Regions from separate parts of the Roseomonas cutis genome, predicted to be linked through region 1. Evidence: predicted binding sites of a transcription regulator. Region 1 holds the regulator's gene; each other region holds the start of a gene.

Region 1 (2,260 bases):
ACGCGCTGGCGGTGCCCATCACCTCCTTCCTGATCATGCCCGCCGGGCTGGCCGCGGCGCTGCTCATGCCGCTGGGCCTTGAGGGCATGGCGCTGGCACCGATGGGCTGGGGGGTGGAGGCGGTGCTGTGGGTGGCAGGGCAGGTGGCCTCCTGGCCGGGCGCCGTCGCCGCCACGCCGCCGATCCCGGCCTGGGGCCTTGCCGTGCTGGCGCTGGGCCTCTGCTGGCTCTGCCTGTGGCGCGGCGGGGTGCGCTGGCTGGGGGTGCCGCTGCTGGCGGCGGGACTGGCCTCCGGCCTCGCGGCCGATCCCCCCGACCTGCTGGTGTCGCAGGACGGGCGGCTGATCGCCCTGCGCACGGCGGAGGGTGTCTGGCTGGAGCGGGCGAGCGGCGCCAGCAGCTTCACCCGCGACAGCTGGCTGCGCGCCTGGGGGGAGGGGGAGGCGGAACGCCTGCCGCCGGAGGGTGACCTCGCCGGGGGAGCCATCCGCTGCGCCAGCACGGGATGCGTCTTCCGTCCCCGGCCGGACGCCGCCGCCGCCGCCCTGCTGCGCGCACCGACCGCGCGACGCGGGCAGGCGGCGCCACCCGTGGTGGCGGAGGGCTGGTGCGGCCAGGCCAGGGTGCTCGTCTCCGCCGAGCCGATCCGTGGCCGCTGCCGGGAAACCGTGGTCGTGGACCGCTTCAGCGTCTGGCGGAACGGTCCCCATGCGGTCTGGCTGGGTCCGTCCGGGCTGCGGGTGCTGTCCGACCGCGACTGGCGCGGCACCCGCCCCTGGGTGCCCCCGATCCCCACGCCCCGCCCGCGCGAGCCCATGGCCCCGGCGGAGTGAGGGGCGAGCCCGGCGAGGTCAGTACCGGCGCAGCAGCCCGACCAGCCGGCCCTGCACCTTCACCCGGTCCGGGCCGAAGATGCGCGTCTCGTAGCGGGGGTTCGCCGCCTCCAGCGCCACCGAGTTGCCGCGGCGGCGCAGCCGCTTCAGCGTCACCTCCGCATCATCCACCAGCGCTACGACGATGGAGCCGTTGTCGGCCGTGTCGCCGCGGCGGATGATGACCGTGTCCCCGTCCAGGATCCCCGCCTCGACCATCGAATCGCCGGCAACCTCCAGCGCGTAGTGCTCGCCATGGCCCAGCAGCGCCGTCGGCACCTCGATCCCCGTGCCCTGGTCCCGCAGCGCCTCGATCGGCAGGCCCGCGGCGATCCGGCCATAGAGCGGCAGATGGACGGCCGGCGCCTCCACCGGCCGCGTCACGCCCGCGAGGTTCGGCACGAAGTGCCCGCGGATGACGTTCGGCGCGAAGGCGGGGGGCGCCGGGGTAGGCTCGGCCGACGGTGCCGAGGACGGGATCGCGGCCATGGCGGGCTTGGCGGCGGCCAGGTTCTCCGGCAGGCGCACCACCTCCAGCGCGCGGGCCCGGTGGGCGCGCCGCCGCAGGAAGCCCCGTTCCTCGAGCGCGGTGATCAGCCGGTGGATGCCGGACTTGGAGCGGAGGTTCAGCGCCTCCTTCATCTCCTCGAAGGAAGGCGAGAACCCCGTCTGCCGCAGATGACGGTCGATGAAGACCAGCAGCTCGTGCTGCTTGCGCGTCAGCATAGGGAAAATCCTCCGGCGGACTCGCCGGCGAACAAACCGGCAACCCGCCGGCATGTTCTAGATAGGTTCCAATGGGATGGTCAAGCTTGTCCCCGGAATCCACAGGTCCGGTGGCCGGAACGGCGCGTCAGAGGCCCAGCGGCGCCAGCTCGATGATCTCGACCGGCGTGCCGGCCGGGGCGGCCGGCGCGAACGGGGCACGGATCAGCAGGGCATCCGCCCCGGCCAGCAGCCGCAGCATGGAACTGTCCTGCCGTGGGAAGGGCATGGCGACGGGCACCCCGCCCTCGCCGGGGGCGCAACGGGCGCGGAGGTAGTCCTGGCGCCGGTCGTTCGCGGCCAGATCCGCCCCGGCGCGCGCCGGCCGGCTGGGCGTGGGTCCGGCCGGCAGGCCCGCGAGCCGCGCCAGCGCGGGCAGCAGGAACAGCACGCCGCAGACCAGTGCGGAGACGGGGTTTCCCGGCAGGCCCAGCAACGGCACGCCACGCAGCCGGCCCCAGATCAGCGGCTTGCCCGGCCGCATGGCGATCCGCCAGAAGCCGAGCTCGAACCCCTCGGGCCCCAGCGCCGACTGCACCAGGTCGTGGTCGCCCACGCTGGCGCCGCCGGTCGTCACCAGCAGGTCGCAGCCCTCCGCCGCCCGGGCCGCCGCCGCGATGGCC
Region 2 (2,260 bases), 1.1 Mb from region 1:
TTGGCGGCGGCGAAGGCCGCCTGCTGCTCCGGCGTGGCCTCGCGCTGGTGCAGCGCCTGCCACGCCTTGTACGGCATGCCGTAGACCGCTTCCCGTGCCGCGGGGTCGGCCATCTCGACGCCCCGGTCGGCCGCGGCCTCGCGGTACCAGCGGGAGAGGCAGTTCCGGCAGAAGCCGGCCAGGTTCATCAGGTCGATGTTCTGCACGTCCGTGCGCGTGCGCAGATGCGCGACCAGCTTGCGGAAGGCGGCGGCTTCCACCGCCTCGCGCTGCTCGGGCGTGAGGCCGGCGGCGGCGCCGGTGTCGATGCGGGCCTCGGGCTGCGGTGCGGGCATGGGTCTCGGTCCCCCGGAATGACGTGTCGGCGCCCCAGATGGCCCCGGACGCCACCCGGCGCCAGGGCCCGCCACGCCACCGCCGCTCCGCCCCGGCGGAAGGCGGGCCCCGTCCGGCCCAGCCGGCTGGCGTCAAGGGTGCAGGCGCGGATCGGCGGCGAAGCGCCGCACCAGCATGTCCACGAAGAGCCGGGCGCGGCGCGGCAGCCGGCCCGCGGCGGGCCAAAGCGCGTGGATCGGCTGCAGCTCCGACCGCCAGCCCGGCAGGACCTGATGCAGCAGCCCCGCCTGCACCTGTGTCTCCACCCGCCAGGGCGCCAGCAGGACCAGGCCGAACCCCGCCACCGCGGCCGCCTCCAGCACCTCCGTGTCGTCGGCCCGGATGCGGCCGTGCCGCGGCACGGTGACGCGCCGGCCCGCGCCGTCCTCCAGGGTGAGGCTGGCCTCGTTGACGCTGCGGCGCAGGCAGAAGAGGTGGCCGGCCAGATCCTCCGGTGCCTCCGGGGTGCCGTGCCGTCCGAGATAGGCGGGGGAGGCGTAGAGCCCGACGGCGAAGCGGCCCAGCAGCCGCGCCACCAGGGAGCCATCCTGGACCGGCCCGACGCGCAGGGCGACGTCCACCCCCTCCGCCACCATGTCCAGCGCATGCTCGCCCGGCAGCAGCTCCAGCGACAGGGCGGGATGGTCGCGCAGGAAGCCCGGCAGCCAGTGCATCACCTGGCCCCGGAAGAACAGCGGCGGGGCGGCGACGCGCAGCGTGCCGCGCACCTCCGCCTGGGCGCCGCGGACCGATTCCTCCGCCTCCTCCAGCGCGGCGAGGGCCCTGCCGGCCTCCTCGTAGAAGGTCTGCCCCGCCTCGGTCGCCTGCAGGCCACGGGTGGAGCGGTGCAGCAGCGCGACGCCCAGCCGTGCCTCCAGCGCGTTGATCAGGCGGGAGACGTTGGGCTGGCCCATCCCCAGGGAATGCGCCGCGCGCGTCAGGCTGCCGGCCTCGACCACCCGGCGGAACACCGCCATCTCCTGCACGCGATCCACGGTCCGCCCCCTCCGCCAGTCCGGAGAAGACGCCAGCCGGCGCCGGAGGCAAGCCCTTCCGTCGACAGGCGGCGGAACGGACCCCTTCAGCAAGGCAGCCTGGCACGCTACATGTTCGTGGACTGTTCTCCTGCTGGAGCGCCGCCTTGGCCAAGGCCACCACCCGCTACGTCTGTCAGAGCTGCGGCACCGTCCACCCGAAGTGGCAGGGCAAGTGCGAGGGCTGCGGCGAATGGAACACCCTCGCCGAGGAGGCGCCGGAGGTGCGCGCCCCCGGCCCGGCCGGGCGCACTGCCGGCGGGCGGCGGGTGGAGTTCGTCGGGCTGAAGGGCCGCTCCGCCCCGCCCGCGCGCACGGTGACGGCGATCGCGGAACTGGACCGGGTGCTGGGCGGGGGGTTCGTCCCAGGCTCCGTCGTGCTGGTCGGCGGCGATCCGGGGATCGGCAAGTCCACCCTGCTGCTCCAGGCGGCGGCGAAGGTCGCGGGCGCGGGCCGGCGCACCCTCTACGTCTCGGGCGAGGAGGCGGTGGAGCAGGTGCGGCTGCGCGCGCTGCGGCTGGGGGTGTCGGACTCGCCGCTGGGCCTCGCCGCCGCCACCTCGCTGCGCGACATCCTGGCCAGCCTGGAGGAGGAGCGCGAGGCGGGGCTGGTGGTGATGGATTCCATCCAGACCGTCTTCCTCGACAGCCTGGACAGCGCGCCCGGCACCGTCTCCCAGGTGCGGGCCTGCGCCGCCGAGCTGTCGCGGGTGGCGAAGTCGCGCGGCTTCGCCCTGGTGCTGGTGGGCCACGTGACCAAGGAGGGCACGCTGGCCGGGCCGCGCGTGCTGGAGCACATGGTCGACGCCACGCTCTACTTCGAAGGCGACCGCGGCCACCAGTTCCGCATC
Region 3 (2,260 bases), 520 kb from region 1:
CGGACCATGGCGTCGTAGATCGCGGCGTCGCCATGCGGGTGGTAGACGCCCATCACGTCGCCGACCACGCGGGCCGACTTGCGGTGCGGCTTGTCCGGCGTGTAGCCCGCCTCGTGCATCGCGAAGAGGATGCGCCGGTGCACGGGCTTCAGCCCGTCCCGCGCATCCGGCAGGGCGCGCGAGACGATCACGCTCATCGCATAATCGAGGTAGGAGCGGCGCATCTCCTCCTCGAGCGCCACGGGAATCCCCGTCAGCGTGCCTTCGGGGGTCGTGCCCGAGCCCGGCTCCTCGCCGGGGCTGCTGCCGTCGTCGTCGCTCTCGCTCACGCTCTCGTTCCAGTCAGAAGTCGTTCAGGCCGGCCGTCCCCGGGGGAACGGGATGGGGGCTCAGAACGGGATGTCGTCGTCCAGGTCGCCCTTCGGCGCGTCCCAGCCGCCGCCGCCGCCGCCGCGTGCCGGGCGGGAGGCGCCGCCGCCCGAACCGCCGCCGAAGCCGCCGCGCTCCCCGCCGCCGGAGCGGGCGCCGCCGCCATAGCCGCCGCGCTCGCCGCCGAAGCCGCCACCGGAGGGGGCCTCACCCCCCTCCCCGCCGCCGCGGCCGCCCAGCAGGGTCAGCTCGCCGCCGAAGTTCCGGAGCACGATCTCGGTCGTGTAGCGCTCCTGGCCTTCCTTGTCGGCCCACTTCCGGGTCTCGAGCTTGCCCTCGATATACACCGAGCTGCCCTTGCGCAGGTACTTCTCGGCGACGTCGCCCAGCCGCTCGTTGAAGATCGCGACCGAGTGCCACTCGGTCTTCTCCTGCCGGTTGCCCTCGCGGTCCTTGTAGGTCTCGGTGGTCGCCAGCCGCAGGTTCACGACCTTGCCGCCGTTCTGGAAGTTGCGGACCTCCGGGTCCCGACCCAGATTCCCGATCAGGATCACCTTGTTGACGCTACCGGCCATGCCGCCCTGTCCTTCGCTCCGGAACCGCAACCTCTCCGGGATCGCGGAGAATCGCACGCGCCCGCGCGGCAGGGCCGGCGGGAACGCGCAACCTAGACCCCGGGGGCGGCGCTAGCCACCCCCGGGGAGGCCCCCCATGGACAGGCCGGTGGAGAAACCCGACCACGGAACCATGCGGAGAGAGCGGTCCAGGGCCGCCCCCCGGCAAGCCCCTTCCCGCCAGCCCCATATGGTGTCACAACCCCGGGAACACAATGCGAACGCCCCGGCGGCCACCCTGAAAATCAGGACATCCCGGACCTTGCCCGACAGCCTCCCCCCTGCCCCGAAGACCCGCGCGGCCCCGACCCAGCACCTGGCGGGCGCGGCCATCCGCGTGCGGGGGGCGCGGCAGCACAACCTGAAGTCGATCGACCTCGACATCCCCAAGGACACGCTGACGGTCATCACCGGGCTGTCGGGATCGGGCAAGTCCTCGCTCGCCTTCGACACGATCTATGCCGAGGGGCAGCGGCGCTATGTGGAGAGCCTGTCGGCCTACGCCCGGCAGTTCCTCCAGCTGATGGGCAAGCCGGACGTGGACAGCATCGAGGGCCTCTCCCCGGCCATCTCGATCGAGCAGAAGACGACCAGCCACAACCCCCGCTCCACGGTCGGCACGGTCACCGAGATCTGGGACTACATGCGCCTGCTCTGGGCGCGGGTGGGGGTGCCCTATTCCCCCGCCACCGGCCTGCCGATCGAGGCGCAGACGGTCAGCCAGATGGTGGACCGGGTGATGGCCATGCCGGAGGGCACCCGCCTGCTGATCCTGGCCCCCGTCGCGCGCGGCCGGAAGGGCGAGTGGAAGAAGGAGCTGGCCGAGTGGCAGCGCCGCGGCTTCGAGCGCGCCAAGATCAACGGCGAGCTGGTCCGCATCGAGGAGGCGCCGAACCTCGACAAGAAGAAGAAGCACGACATTGAGGTCGTGGTGGACCGCATCGTCGTCCGCGACGGCGCCCAGACCCGGCTGGCCGACAGCTTCGAGACGGCCCTGGGGCTGGCCGACGGCGTCGCCTATGCCGAGAACGCGGATGGCGGCGAGCGCACGGTGTTCAGCAGCCGCTTCGCCTGTCCGGTCAGCGGCTTCACCATCGAGGAGATCGAGCCGCGGCTGTTCTCCTTCAACTCGCCCCAGGGCGCCTGCCCCGTCTGCGACGGGCTGGGGACGGAGAGCTACTTCGACGCCGCGCTGGTGGTGCCGGACGAGCTGCGCGCCCTGTCGGAAGGCGCCGTCGCGCCCTGGTCCGGCGGCGCCTCCTCGGAATACTACGACC

The links. The regulator LexA, encoded in region 1, represses DNA repair genes until DNA is damaged. The targets are predictions, from matches to a motif close to TGTTCTANNTANGTTC.
Region 2: a site for LexA is predicted at 1,483-1,498, ahead of radA (DNA repair protein RadA). Genes of this name have one in related genera too.
Region 3: a site for LexA is predicted at 1,192-1,207, ahead of uvrA (excinuclease ABC subunit UvrA). Genes of this name have one in related genera too.

The regions. Positions count from the first base shown of each region.
Region 1 is NZ_CP087719.1:2,041,586-2,043,845, reverse strand. It holds gene LPC08_RS09480 (ComEC/Rec2 family competence protein) at 1-833, shown strand, start outside; gene lexA (transcriptional repressor LexA) at 852-1,598, opposite strand; gene LPC08_RS09470 (molybdopterin molybdotransferase MoeA) at 1,726-2,260, opposite strand, start outside.
Region 2 is NZ_CP087719.1:3,116,270-3,118,529, forward strand. It holds gene LPC08_RS14340 (DUF1244 domain-containing protein) at 1-335, opposite strand, end outside; gene LPC08_RS14345 (LysR family transcriptional regulator) at 468-1,370, opposite strand; gene radA (DNA repair protein RadA) at 1,517-2,260, shown strand, end outside.
Region 3 is NZ_CP087719.1:1,521,486-1,523,745, reverse strand. It holds gene gyrA (DNA gyrase subunit A) at 1-224, opposite strand, end outside; gene ssb (single-stranded DNA-binding protein) at 390-944, opposite strand; gene uvrA (excinuclease ABC subunit UvrA) at 1,300-2,260, shown strand, end outside.